3 regions of the Clostridium oceanicum genome follow, and region 3 is predicted to be linked to each of the others. Evidence: predicted binding sites of a transcription regulator. Region 3 holds the regulator's gene; each other region holds the start of a gene.

The links. Region 3 encodes Rex, which represses fermentation and respiration genes when NADH is low (regulators of the CRP and FNR family bind a similar motif). Its sites were predicted from a motif close to ATTGTTAANNNNTTAACAAT; they were not measured.
Region 1: adhE (bifunctional acetaldehyde-CoA/alcohol dehydrogenase) is a predicted target of Rex. The motif match lies at 3,431-3,450, and genes of this name have one in related genera.
Region 2: prdC (proline reductase-associated electron transfer protein PrdC) is a predicted target of Rex. The motif match lies at 2,093-2,112, and genes of this name have one in related genera.

The regions. Positions count from the first base shown of each region.
Region 1 is NZ_BAAACG010000013.1:256,906-262,033, forward strand. It holds gene adhE (bifunctional acetaldehyde-CoA/alcohol dehydrogenase) at 229-2,832, shown strand; gene adhE (bifunctional acetaldehyde-CoA/alcohol dehydrogenase) at 3,539-5,128, shown strand, end outside.
Region 2 is NZ_BAAACG010000006.1:85,256-90,383, forward strand. It holds gene ABDZ71_RS03795 (sulfite exporter TauE/SafE family protein) at 1-652, shown strand, start outside; gene ABDZ71_RS03800 (TSUP family transporter) at 759-1,634, shown strand; gene prdC (proline reductase-associated electron transfer protein PrdC) at 2,221-3,561, shown strand; gene prdA (D-proline reductase (dithiol) proprotein PrdA) at 3,598-5,128, shown strand, end outside.
Region 3 is NZ_BAAACG010000003.1:57,469-62,596, forward strand. It holds gene gltA (NADPH-dependent glutamate synthase) at 1-1,067, opposite strand, end outside; gene ABDZ71_RS02040 (sulfide/dihydroorotate dehydrogenase-like FAD/NAD-binding protein) at 1,067-1,957, opposite strand; gene ABDZ71_RS02045 (redox-sensing transcriptional repressor Rex) at 2,187-2,816, opposite strand; gene abc-f (ribosomal protection-like ABC-F family protein) at 3,017-4,942, shown strand.

The DNA.
Region 1 (5,128 bases), on a different contig from region 3:
TAAATTGAAAATAAATAAACGTTTACTACATAAAAACTTAAAAAAATTCATTAAATGTGACAAAAATATAACGAAATTTATTGACTCTCATATTTTAAAGGTATAGCATGGATGTTGTTGGAATAAATGAAATAAATTACTAATTAATATTTCGTTTATAAAAATATAAATAAAAAATACCTGAATAATCAATTTAAATAACTTTTAAATAATGAGAGGTGTGGTTTTATGAAAATTACTAATCTAAATCAACTTATGAAAAAAATAGAGGACGTAAGAAAAGCTCAAAAGGAGTATTCTACTTACACCGAAAAACAGGTAGATAAAATATTTAAACAGGCAGCTATGGCGGCAAACAAGGAGAGAATAAGCCTTGCTAAAATGGCTGTAGAAGAGACAGGTATGGGACTTTTAGAAGACAAAGTTATAAAAAATCACTTTGCATCAGAATATATATATAATAAATATAAAAATGAAAAGACATGTGGGGTTATAGAAAAAGATGAGACTTTTGGATTAATTAAAATGGCAGAACCGGTAGGGGTTATAGGAGCAATAGTTCCTACAACAAATCCAACTGCAACTGCTATATATAAAGCACTTTTAGCTTTGAAAACTAGAAATGGAATTATATTTTCACCTCATCCAAGAGCAAAGAAATCTACAATTGAAGCTGCAAAAGTTGTGTTAGAAGCTGCTGTTAATGCAGGTGCACCAAAAGATATAATAGCATGGGTAGATGAGCCTACACTTGAACTTTCAAAAACAATAATGAGTGAATCAGATTTGGTCTTAGCAACTGGTGGTCCAGGAATGGTTAAATCAGCATATTCTTCAGGAAAGCCAGCTATAGGTGTTGGACCTGGAAATGCACCAGCTATTTTAGATGAAACATGTAATATTAAGATGGCAGTTAGTTCGGTGTTGATGTCAAAAACTTTTGATAATGGAATGGTTTGTGCAACAGAACAATCTGTTATTATATCAAGTAAAATATATGATAAGGTTAGAAAAGAATTTTTACTTAGAGGGGCATATATTTTAAATAAAGAAGAAAAAGATAAGATTAGAAAAATATTATTAATTAACAATAATAAATCAGTAAATCCTAAAATAGTTGGCCAATCACCATATAAAATAGCAGAAATGGCAGGATTTAAAGTTCCTGAAAGTGCTAAGGTTCTTATAGGAGAAGTAGAATCTGTAGAACTTGAAGAACCATTTTCTCATGAAAAGCTATCAACAATTCTTGGAATGTATAAAGCAGATAATTTTGAAGACGCACTTAAAAAAGCTTGTAGATTTGTAGAGTTAGGCGGTTTTGGTCATACATCTTCACTATTTGCAGATAGAGTAATAGCAAAGGATAAAATAGATAAGTTTATAACTACAATGAAAACTAGTAGGACGATTATTAATATGCCATGTTCTCAAGGCGCAATTGGAGATATATATAATTTTAAATTAGCACCGGGGTTAACTCTTGGTTGTGGAACATGGGGAGGAAATTCAGTATCAGAAAATGTAGGACCTAAACATTTATTAAACATTAAAAATGTAGCTGAGAGGAGAGAAAATATGCTTTGGTTTAAAGTACCACAAAAAGTTTATTTTAAATATGGTTGTCTTCCAGTAGCTTTAAAGGATTTAAAAGGTAAGAAAAAAGCATTTATAGTTGCAGGTAAAGTTTTAACATCCTTAGGATATATAGATAAAATAGTTAAAGTTTTAGAAAATGATGGGGTATCCTGTAAGTTGTTTTCTGATGTAGAGCCAGATCCAACTTTAAGAGTTGCTAAAAAAGGTGCTGAAGAAATGAAGCGCTTTGAGCCAGATGTTATAATTGCTGTAGGCGGAGGATCTTCTATGGATGCTGCTAAGATTATGTGGGTATTATATGAACATCCAGAATTAAAATTTGAAGATTTAGCTATGAGATTTATGGATATAAGAAAGAGAATATACACATTTCCACATATGGGAGATAAGGCTACAATGGTATGCGTAGCAACTTCAGCTGGAACAGGTTCAGAAGTAACACCATTTGCTGTTATAACAGATGAAAAAACAGGTATGAAATATCCACTTGCAGATTATGAGTTAACTCCAAATATGGCTATAATTGATCCAGAATTAATGATGAATATGCCAAAAGCATTGACAGCTTCCACAGGAATAGATGCACTAACTCATGCAATAGAATCCTATGTATCTGTAATGGCTTCAGATTATACAGAAGGATTATCATTAAAAGCTATAAAATTAATATTTGAATATTTACCAAGAGTATATAACCATGGTAAAACCGATGTAGAAGCTAGAGAAAAAATGGCTAATGCATCTACAATAGCAGGACTAGCTTTTGCTAATGCTTTTTTAGGAGTATGTCATTCAATGGCTCATAAATTAGGAGCAGTTCATCATATATCTCATGGAATAGCTAATGCTTTGTTAATAAATGAAACAATAAAATTTAATTCATCTGATAATCCAAGTAAGCAAGCTTCTTTTCCACAATATAAATATCCAAGTGCTAAAAGTAGATATGCTAAAATTGCAGATTATTTAAATTTAGGTGGAAAAGATGATGATGAAAAAGTAAAACTTTTAATAAAAGCTATAGATCAATTGAAAGATAAAGTTAATTTACCAAAAACTATAGAAGAAGCAGGAGTAAAAGAACATGATTTTTACGAAACATTAGATGCTATGTCAGAGCAAGCATTTGATGATCAATGTACAGGTGCTAATCCAAGATATCCATTAATAAGTGAAATTAAAAATATGTATATAAATGTATATAGTAACAATAAAAAAGAAAGTATCAAATAATTTATATGAATTTACCTTATAGAAGTATATACAAAACAAACCTTTAACAAATTATTTTGTTAAAGGTTTGTTTTGATTTTATTTAAGATACTATAATTTTAAAAATGAATTAGTTACCTTAAATATATAAATTTAATTAATAAGATTTTTTACTTTATTTTAAAATCAGTGAAATATTAGAATTAATAAAAACTCTTTTCTATATGTAATTATTGAAAGGAGAGTATGAAAAGAAAGAAGGTTTTGCTTTGAAATATAATGTTAATATATTAACATTATTAAGAATAGCATCATTTTAAAGTAAAAAATGGAATGTATTAGGTTATTGAGTTGTTTTATAAAATATCTATGTGGATTTCTATAGCGGTATAGCTGTATTTTCTAATAATTGTTAATAGGTTAACGTGAATAGAAAATTCTAAAAATTCTAAACCTATATATCTTATATATAGTGCTTTTTAAGCTTATTTTTGATTATAATTTAAAATTATTATAAAAACTAAACGTTTACCGAATATAATATAGAAATATATCTTTAAAATGATAAAAAATTAACAAAGATATATTGACTTGAGGCATATAGTACTGTAATATAGAAATTGTTAAAAATATAACAAGTATAAATGATTAATATATGAGAAAAATAAAAAAGATACTTAAAAAGAAATTTATAAAAATTAAAATAATATAATAAGAGGTGTGGTTTATGAAGGTGACAAATATGGAAGAACTAATGAAGAAGTTTGACCAAGTAAGAAAAGCTCAAAAGGAATATTCTACTTATACTCAAGAACAGGTAGACAAGATATTTAGACATGCAGCAATGGCTGCTAATAAAGCTAGAATAAGACTTTCTAAAATGGCTGTAGAAGAAACTGGAATGGGAATAGTAGAGGACAAGGTTATAAAAAATCACTTTGCTTCAGAATATATTTATAACAAATATAAAGATGAAAAAACATGTGGAGTTATAGATAAAGATGAAGCTTTTGGATTAACAAAAGTAGCAGAGCCTATAGGAGTTATTGGAGCTATCGTTCCTACAACAAATCCAACTTCAACTGCTATATATAAATCACTATTATCTTTAAAAACTAGAAACGGAATTATATTTTCACCTCATCCAAGAGCAAAAAAATCTACAGTTGAAGCTGCTAAAATAGTTTTAGAAGCTGCAGTTGAAGCCGGTGCTCCAAAAGATATAATAGGATGGATAGATGAACCTACACTTGAGCTTTCAAAAGCAATAATGAGTGAAGCAGATACAATACTTGCAACTGGTGGTCCTGGAATGGTTAAAGCAGCTTATTCTTCAGGAAAGCCTGCTATAGGAGTTGGAGCAGGAAATACTCCAGCTATATTAGATGAAACATGTAATGTTAAAATGGCAGTTAGTTCAATATTAATGTCAAAAACATTTGATAATGGAGTTGTATGTGCATCAGAGCAATCTTTACTTGTATCAGATAAAATATATGATGAAGTTAGAAAAGAACTTTTAGCTAGAGGTGCATATCTTTTAAATAAAGAAGAAAGAGAAAAAGTAGCTAAAGTAATTCTTGTGAATGGAAATATAAATGCTAAGATAGTAGGTCAGCCAGCTTATAAAATAGCAGAAATGGCAGGAGTTAAAGTTCCAAAAGAGACTAAAGTTATTATAGGAGAAGTAGAATCTGTAGAACTTGAAGAACCATTCTCACATGAAAAATTATCACCAGTACTTGCAATGTATAAAATAAAAAGTTTTGAAGAAGGACTTAAAAAAGCTTGTAGACTTGTAGAATTAGGCGGTTTTGGTCATACATCTTCTTTATATGCAGATAGAATAAAAGCAAAAGAAAAAATAGCTAAATTTGGAGCTACAATGAAAACTGGTAGAACAATTGTAAATATGCCATCTTCTCAAGGTGCTATTGGAGATATATATAACTTTATGTTAGCTCCATCACTAACTCTTGGCTGTGGAACATGGGGAGGAAATTCTGTTTCAGAAAATGTAGGCCCTAAACATTTATTAAACATTAAAAATGTAGCTGAGAGGAGAGAAAACATGCTTTGGTTTAGAGTTCCAGAAAAAGTTTATTTTAAATATGGATGTCTTCCAATAGCCTTAAAAGATTTAAAAGACAAGAAAAAGGCATTTATTGTTACAGATAGAGTTTTACATGAATTAGGATATGTAGATAAAATAACTAAAGTATTAGATGAAATAGGAGTTTCTTATAAAATATTCTCAGATGTTGAGCCAGATCCAACTTTAAAAGTAGCTAAAGCTGGAGCAGAAGAAATGAAAAAT
Region 2 (5,128 bases), on a different contig from region 3:
ATTAAATGTTTCTTGTACTTTGCCAGTTGTTACGGAAGCACTTATATTTATAACAGTTATAGAAGTAGATCCTATAACATTATTTTCTATGTTGATATCATCAACTGTAGGTGCAGTTGTTGGAGCTAGTGTTGTATCTAAATTTGATGAGAAAAAAGTTCAGCTTGCAATGGGACTTGCGCTTTTGGTTGTTGCTGTATTAATGCTTGCAAGTCAATTAAAGCTTATGCCAATGGGAGGAGATGCTATTGGACTTACTGGAGGAAAACTTGTAATAGCCGTAGTAGTAAACTTTTTCTTAGGAGCTTTAATGACTCTTGGAATAGGATTATATGCACCATGTATGGCACTTATATATGCACTTGGAATGAGTCCAAAGGTTGCATATCCAATAATGATGGGTTCTTGTGCTTATTTGATGCCAGCTTCAGCATCAAAATTTGTTAAAGAAAGTGCATATAATAGAAAAGTGTCTATGTCTATAACAATATTTGGGGTTATAGGAGTTTTAATAGCAGCATATTTGGTGAAATCACTTCCTATAAAAGTTTTAACATGGATAGTAATAGTAGTTATAGTATACACTTCAATTACTATGCTTAAAGCTTATAGTAAAAATAAAGCTAAAGAAAGTCAATCTTTATCTAATTAAATAATTTGCATAATATATTTTATAAACATAAGTTAACACAAATAATATATTTAAAAATGTATTGTTTATAATAAACTAAATAAAAAAAGGAAATAGGGGGATACAAATGATAGTAAAAGTAGTTACAGGTCTATTAGCTGTATTAACAATTTATTTTGGAGTTTTCTTTTTAAAAGACTATTACAAAGCAGCAAAAGAAGGAAAATTAGAAAAGGATACTAATTTTTTAGTATCAGGAATAATAGGAATGGTTATTAACTTTTTCGATACTTTAGGAATAGGAAGTTTTGCGCCACTTACAGCAGCATTAAGAGGATTTAAGCAAACAAGAGATAGAGTGCTTCCAGGAACTCTTAATGTTTCATGTACAATTCCTGTTGTTGTAGAAGCTCTTATATTTATAACAGTTATAGAAGTAGAGCCTGTAACTTTATTTTCTATGTTAATATCAGCAACAGTTGGTGCTGTAATAGGAGCTGGGATTGTATCTAAACTTGATGAAAAGAAAGTTCAACTTGCAATGGCTATAGCCCTTCTTGTAGTTGCAGTAACAATGCTTGCAGGACAACTTAAATTAATGCCATCTGGTGGAGATGCAATAGGTCTTACAGGTGTTAAATTAGTAATAGCTGTAGTTGTAAACTTCTTTTTAGGAGCACTTATGACCCTTGGAATAGGATTATATGCACCATGTATGGCTCTTATATCTTTACTTGGAATGAGTCCAAAGATAGCATATCCAATAATGATGGGATCTTGCGCATTTTTAATGCCAGCTTCAGCAACAAAATTTGTTAAAGAAGAAGCATACAATAGAAAAGCATCTATGGCAATAACAATATTTGGATGTATTGGAGTGTTTATAGCAGCATATTTAGTAAAATCACTTCCTATAAATATATTAAAATGGCTTGTGATAGTTGTTATTATATATACTTCATTTACTATGTTTAGAGCTTATTCTAAACCTAGAACAGTTTAAAAGTTATAAAATAATAAAAAAGAGAGATTGCATTTTATTTTTGCAATCTCTTTTTTTATTATTAAGAAATTATAATTTTTAGTAATATATTACTTTATATTTATTTAGAATTAAAAAATAAAAGTTACATAAAATAAATTTACATAGTAGAATATATTAAAAAAACGACTTTATTTTTGTTTATTTATAAACAAACAGAAATAATTACTATATAAATATCAGGGGATATATAAAGGCCTAATAACGATTACAACTAACATAAAATTCTTTATATTCTGAAAATGTCAAAAAATCATACATATATAAGTATGAAAAGGTATAAAAAAATCGAATAAAGTAGAACTAAAGCTATTAAAAATAATTATAATGACTAAAAGTTGACACTTACATTAAATAAGTGTCAATATATTGACTTTAATTAGTTAAAAAATAAATTAAATAATGAATAAAAAATAGGAAATGATAATAAAATAACAAAAGAAGGCTTATAAAAGGCGAAAATAGCGATTTTTTGTAGTAAATTTAACTTTTTTTAAATAAATTTTATTAAAATTATAAAGTTGGCATAAACATTGCTAAGAAGTATATGTGTGTAAATAAGTTGAGGAGGGGTAACATGAATAAGCTTTACAAATTTCCTCTAAAGATGCATGTAGGGGCACCAGATGTTCCAACTGTAGAAAAAGGACAAGAAGTTAAAAGAGGAGAATGCATAGCTAAACCAAATGGTTTAGGTGCAAAAATTCATACTAGTGTAACAGGCACAGTAGAAGAAGTTAACGATAAAGAAATAATAGTAAAAGCAGATGATAACCAATCATCAGATTTCGTAAAAATAAAGGAATGCGACAGTATAGAAGAAACTGTAGCAGAAGCTGGAATAATAGGAGCCGGTGGAGCAGGATTCCCAACTCATATTAAATTAAAAGCTGATATACCTGATGGATACGTTATAGCAAACTGTGTAGAGTGTGAACCTGCACTTCATCATAATATAACATTTATGAAGAGAAACCCAGAAGTTTTATTAAAAGGTATAAGATATGCAATGAAAGCTACAAAAGCTCCAAAGGGATATATTGCTATAAAATCAAAACATGGTGAAACTATAGAAGTATTAAAAAATGCTTTAAAAGGTTCAAATGATATAGAAATAAAAGAACTAAAAGATTTATATCCAATGGGAGAAGAAAGAGCAATAATCAATGCTATATTTGATAGATGGTTAGAACCAACACAATTACCTTTAGAAGCAAAATGTGTAGTTTTAAATGCAGAAACATTATGCAACATAACTAGAGCTGTTGAAGAAGGTAAACCTGTAATAGATAAAGATATAACAGTAGTAGGAAAATTAAAAAGTGGAAACAAACCAAATGTATTTATTCAAGTTCCAGTAGGTACAATGGTAAAAGATTTAATAGAAGAATGCGGTGGAATAGATGGAGAATATGGTGAGCTAGTAATTGGTGGACCATACACAGGAAGTGCTGGAGATTTTGAAACATCAACAGTTACAAAAACATCTGGTGGAGCAATTGTTACTATAAATCTACCACAATACAAAGGAAAATTAGGTCTTTTAGTCTGTGCTTGCGGAGCTAATGAAAATAGATTAAAAGATATAGCAGGAAAAATGAACTCAGAAGTAGTTTCTGTAGTTGATTGTAAAAACATAGAATATGCAAAAGGCAAAGGAAATGGTCCTGGTAAATGTAAGACACCAGGTGAATGACCAGGTCAAGCAGCTGCAGTTATGCAGCTTAAGAAAGAGGGAGCTCAAAGAATTATGATTTCAAATTGTAATGATTGTTCAAATACAGTTATGCAAATAGCTCCAAAAGCAAAGCTTCCAATATATCATCATACTGATCATATATTTAGAACAATAGATCACACTTTAACAAGAAGACTTCCAGAAGAGTAGAAGTGTAAATAAGAATTTAAGGGAGGTTACTAACATATGTCAATGTCAGCAGAACATGCAGAAGAACTAAAAGATGAAGTAGCTGTTGTATGTTGTAGATCAGAAGAGGGAACAATAATAACAGCAGAAAATTTAGAAGATCCTGATATATTCCCAGATATGGTGGATTCAGGACTACTAACAATACCAGATGATTGCCTAAAGGTAGGAGAAGTAATAGGAGCTAAATTGTTAAAAACTGTAGATTCATTAACTCCATTAACTCCAGACATAATGGAAGGAGCTAAAAAAGCAGAATCAGAAGCTGAAGAAGTTTCTGAAGAAGTTTTAGAAAATGGAAGTGAAAAAGCAGTTCTAAAATATAATTTAAAAGCAGGAGAAGCTATAAAGATTGGTGACTTAGAAAATCCAATGCATTTTGAAAAACTTGAGGATTCTTTACTTTTAAACTTAGATGAAAGAGTTTTAAGTAGAGAAGAAGTTATTGGATCTATATTAAAGGTCGACACACCGGCTTTAACTCCTGTAACACCTGAAATATTAGAAGGATTTGAGGAGGAAGTAAACATGAGCGTTGATGCAAACACAACAGTAAATGGTGGAACTTTAAGAATTAGAATCGCTGAAGGAAAAGGAATAGACATCGAAGTACCTTTAAATGGAAAAATAGGTGCAGCAAAATCAGTTGCAGCTCCAAAAGTTTCAGCTGAAAAAGCTACTGTAGTTCCAGTTTCAGAAGCTAAAGTAGAAGCTAAACCAGAAAAAGTAATAAGAACTCTTAAAAGAAAACACTACAAAATCGAAGAAGTTAAATTTGCAAAAGAAACAAAAATTGAAGGAACTACTCTTTATATAAGAGAAAATATTTGCGAAGATGCTAAAGAAATAGATGTATTAGTTAAAGACTTAAAACTTGAAATAATAACTACAGATAAGTACAACACTTATAGTGAAACTATAATGGACGTACAACCAATAGCTACTAAAGAAGGAGACGATTCTCTAGGTTCAGGTGTTACAAGAATACTTGATGGTGTTATCATGATGGTAACTGGTACTGACGAAGATGGAGTTCAAATTGGTGAATTTGGATCATCTGAAGGTATATTAGAAGAAAACATCATGTGGAATAGACCAGGAGCTCCAGATAAAGGTGAAATCTTCATAAAAACTCAAGTTACTATAGAAAGAGGAACTAACATGGAAAGACCAGGTCCTCTAGCTGCTCATAAAGCTACTGATGCAATAACTCAAGAAATAAGAGAAGCTTTAAAATCTCTTGAAGATGAATCATTAGTAGTAGATACTGAAACATTTGAACAAGTAAGAAGACCAGGAAAGAAAAAAGTTGTAATAGTTAAAGAAATCATGGGTCAAGGTGCTATGCACGATAACTTAATATTACCTGTAGAACCAGTTGGAGTATTAGGAGCTAAACCAAATGTTGACCTTGGAAATGTACCTGTAATGCTTTCACCACTTGAAGTAATGGATGGTGGTATCCACGCATTAACTTGTATCGGACCTGCTTCAAAAGAATGTTCAAGACATTACTTTAGAGAACCAC
Region 3 (5,128 bases):
ATACATTTCATACCTTTTACCCAACCATTTTCATCTCCAATTATTTCTACTGGATTGCATAATAGTTTAAAGTTAATTTCTTCTTCTTTTGCATGATGTACTTCTTCTTTTCTTGCTGGAAGTTCATCTTCTGATCTTCTATATACTACATAAACTTCTGCACCTAATCTTTTAGAAGTTCTAGCAGCATCCATAGCAACGTTTCCTCCACCTACTACAGCTACTTTTTTTCCTACTTTTATAGGTGTATCATAGTCACTTCTAAATGCTTTCATTAAGTTTGTTCTAGTTAAAAATTCATTTGCTGAGAAAACTCCATTTAAATTTTCTCCATCTATACCCATAAATTTAGGTAATCCAGCTCCTGAACCTACAAAAATAGCTTCAAAGTTTTCTTCATCTACTAATTCTTGTAATGTTACTGTTCTACCTATAATTACATTAGTTTCTATCTTTACGCCTAATTTTTTAACATTTTCTATTTCATGTTTTACAACTGTATCTTTTGGTAATCTAAATTCTGGTATACCATAAACTAAAACTCCACCAGGCTCATGTAAAGCTTCAAAGATAGTTACATCGTATCCTTTTTTAGCTAAATCACCAGCACAAGTAAGTCCAGCAGGACCACTACCGATTACAGCTACTTTTTTATTTTTCTTTGGTTCAGTTTTTGATAAATCTATATCATGTTCTCTAGACCAATCAGCTACAAATCTTTCTAATTTTCCTATAGCTACTGGCTCACCTTTTATTCCAAGAACACATTTACCTTCACATTGGCTTTCTTGAGGACATACTCTACCACATACAGCTGGAAGAGCACTATCTTCTGCTATAACTTGAGCTGCTTTTTCAAATTCTCCATCCTTTACGTGTTTTATGAATCCAGGTATGTTTATAGATACTGGACATTTACTTACACACATAGGATTTTTACAATTTAAACATCTGCTAGCTTCTTTAACAGCCTCTTCTTCTGTATAACCTAAACAAACTTCTTTAAAGTTTTTATTTCTTACATCAGGAGCTTGTTCTGATATTGGTATTCTTTTCATTCTATCCATTAATGATCACCATCCAATCCAATATGACATACATGTCCTTCTTTTCTTTCTTGCTCTTCTAAAGCTTTTTTACCTTCTTCTGTCTTATACATTGTTTGTCTTCTCATAGCTTCATCAAAGTCTACTAAATGTCCATCAAATTCTGGGCCATCAACACAAGCAAATTTAGTTTCTCCACCAACAGTAACTCTGCATGCTCCACACATTCCTGTACCATCTACCATTAATGTATTTAAACTAACTACTGTTTTTATATCATATTTTTTTGTAAGCTTAGTTACAAATTTCATCATGATCATAGGTCCTATAGAGATAACTTCATCATATTTCTTATTTTCTTTTTGTATTAAATCTTCTAATAAATTTGTTACTAAACCTTTGTATCCATATGATCCATCATCAGTTGCAACATATACATTACCGGATACTTTTTTCATTTCATCTTCTAATATTAAGTTTTCTTTAGACTTACATCCTATAATTACATCGGCTTTTATACCATGCTCATCTAACCATTTTACTTGAGGATAAACTGGTGCAGTACCAACTCCTCCTGCGATGAAAATAATTTTTTTCTTCTTTAATTCTTCAAGATCTTCATGAACAAATTCAGAAGGTTGTCCTAGTGGTCCAACAAAATCCGCAAAATAATCTCCAACATTATATGTAGCCATCTTATTTGTAGATGCACCTAATGTTTGGAATACTATAGTAACTGATCCTTCTTCTTTGTCATAGTCACAAATAGTTAGCGGTATTCTTTCTCCTTTTTCATCCATTTTTACAATTATAAATTGTCCTGGTTTTGCAGCTTTTGCTACTCTAACAGCTTCTATCTTCATAAGATATATGTTAGGAGCGACTTCTTGTTTTTCTAAAATTTTGTACATACCCTTATTCCCCCGTGAATAAAATAATTTTATAACAATTAAATTATAACACAAAATACGAAAAATTTTTTAAAAATTATTTATATTTTGTATTTTCTAGATATATTTCATAATATTTTAAAATATTCCATAGTAATATGCAAAAAACTCCCTTTAAATTATTAAAGAGAGTTTTTTTAAGTTTTTTCAATTGTTAATACTATAACGATAAAGAACTAAGATATACTTTTTAGTTTTTATTTATTAAACAAGTTAATGTTAATAAACTATCGCTTAAGTGTACGTTTTCCACTACAACGTTATCCGGTACCGATAAATCAACTGGTGCAAAGTTCCAAATACCTTTTACTCCATTTTTAACAAAAATGTCACATACTTTTTGTGCATTTGTACTAGGAACACTTATTATTCCTATGTCTATAGAATTTTCTTGTAGGTATTCTGATAAATAATCAATATCATGTATCTCTATTTCTCTTATCTTAAGTCCTGTAAGTTTAGGATTTGCATCAAATAAAGCCTTTAAATTAAATCCTAACTTTTCAAATCTAGTATAGTTAGCTAACGCCTGTCCTATGTTACCTGCTCCAATTATCACAATATTATATGAATCTGACAATCCTAATATATTACTTATTTGACGATATAATTCGCTAACATTATATCCGTATCCTTGTTGGCCAAAATCGCCAAAGCAATTTAAATCTTGTCTTATTTGTGATGCTGTAAAACCAATTTTTTCACTAAGCTCTTTTGATGATATTCTATCCACATCATTGTTTAAAAGCTCTTGTAAATATCTATGATATTTAGGTAACCTTCTGATAACTGCCATTGAAATATTCTTTTTCTTTTCCATTACTACACCCCTTAATATCATCCTTTACAGTTTCTCTTATATATATTGTACCATATATTTTATAATTATACATTAATACTTCAAAATACCTTACTTATATATTATATTATTTATATCAAAAAAATCAAATATAAAAGTTTAATACTACACAATACTTCTATTCCATAGTAAAATAATATTTGTTAAGGAAGGTGAAACTGATGATAATATTAAGCTGTAAAAATTTAACTAAAATGTTTGGTATTGATTTAATTTTAGATAAAATAAGTTTTAATATAAATGAAGGAGATAAAGTTGGTCTTATAGGTCCAAATGGAGCTGGTAAATCCACTCTATTTAAAATATTAACAAATAATATGACTCAAGATAGTGGTGAAATTTTTCTAGACAAAAGTAAAACTGTAGGATATCTAGCTCAGCATTTATCTTTAGACTCTAATAATTCTATATATGAAGAAACTTTAACAGTATTTAATAAATTAATTAAGCTTGAAAATAAAATATCTGAACTAGAAAATTTAATGAATGAACCTTATGATGAATCTAAAAAAGATTATCATGAAAAAATAATAAAAGATTATACAACATATACAGATTTATATGTAAATAGAGGTGGTTATACTTATAAAGGAGAAATAAATCGTGTTTTAACAGGTCTTGGCTTTTCAGAAAAAGATTTTGATAAAAAAATAAGTATACTAAGTGGTGGTCAAAAAACTAGAGTTGCTTTATGTAAACTACTATTAAGAAATCCTGATGTGCTACTTTTAGATGAACCTACCAATCATCTAGACTTAGATGCTATAAGTTGGCTTGAAGAATATATAACTGCCTATAGAGGAACTGTATTAGTAATATCTCACGATAGATATTTCCTTGATAAAACTACAAATACAACTTTTGAGATTATAAATAAGCATTTGCATACTTATAATGGAAACTATTCTAAATTCATAGAACTTAGAAAAAAAGAATATGAAGCTGAATTAAAAGCTTATAATATTCAACAAGCAGAAATTAAAAGACAAGAAAAAATAATTGAAAAATATAAATCTTTTAATAGAGAAAAAAGTGTAAAAGCTGCTGAAAGCAGACAAAAGAGTTTAGATAAAATGGAAAAACTAGATTCTCCAGATAAAGAACCAGACTCTGTAAATCTTAAATTCGAAACTCAAATTAGAAGCGGAAATGATGTACTGCATATAGAAAATCTTTCTAAAAGATATGGAGAAAAATTATTATTTGAAAATATAGATATTGATATTAAAAGAAGTGAAAAAATCGCTTTAATCGGTGAAAACGGTAGAGGTAAAACAACTCTTTTTAAGATAATTATGGATAATTTACCTAAAGACTCTGGAATAAAAGTTGTTGGTAAAAATGTATTTATAGGGTATTATGACCAAGAACAATCTGACTTAGATGAAAATAAAACTATTATAGACGAAGTATGGGATTCTTTCCCTAAAATGACTACAACAGAAATCAGAAATGCTCTAGCAGCTTTTCTTTTCACTGGAGATGATGTATTTAAAAAAATACACTCTTTAAGCGGTGGAGAAAAATGTAAAATAAATCTACTAAAACTTATGTTATCAAAATCTAATTTTCTATTATTAGATGAACCTACTAATCATTTAGATATTATGTCTCGTGAAGCTCTTGAATCTGCTATATTAAACTATAACGGTACAGTACTTGTAATATCTCATGATAGATATTTTTTAAATAAAGTTATAAATAAAATATATGAATTAAATATAGATGGTATAAATCAATTTTTAGGTAATTACGATTACTACATTCATAAAAAAAATAATCCTAATAGATTTGAATGTGAAACAATAGAAGATGACTCTTCTTGTAGAAAAACTAAAACTCAAATTCAGCATGAAAAGAAAAAGAAAAGAGAACTAAAAAAACAAGAAAAAGAAAAAAAATTAAAAATCAAAAATTTAGAAAGTGATATAGAAAATTTAGAAAGTGATATAGAAAGTTTACAACAGCAGCTTTGCTTAGAAGAAGTATATTCAAATCCTGATAAAAGTGAAAAAATAAATAAAGAAATATTAGAAAAACAAAATTTATTAGAAGAATCTTATTCAAAATGGGAAGAATATATGTAAAAAATTATTTTTTAAAGCATATAAAAATACTATTAATATTATTAATTTCTATAATATTAATAGTATTTTCATTATACAAAATCTAAATTCACATTACTTTTTTATAATAAAAATTGTAAACCTACCTACTTATATATATTAGTAGCATAAATATTAAAATTTAAAATATTTCTCTTCCCCTTAAAT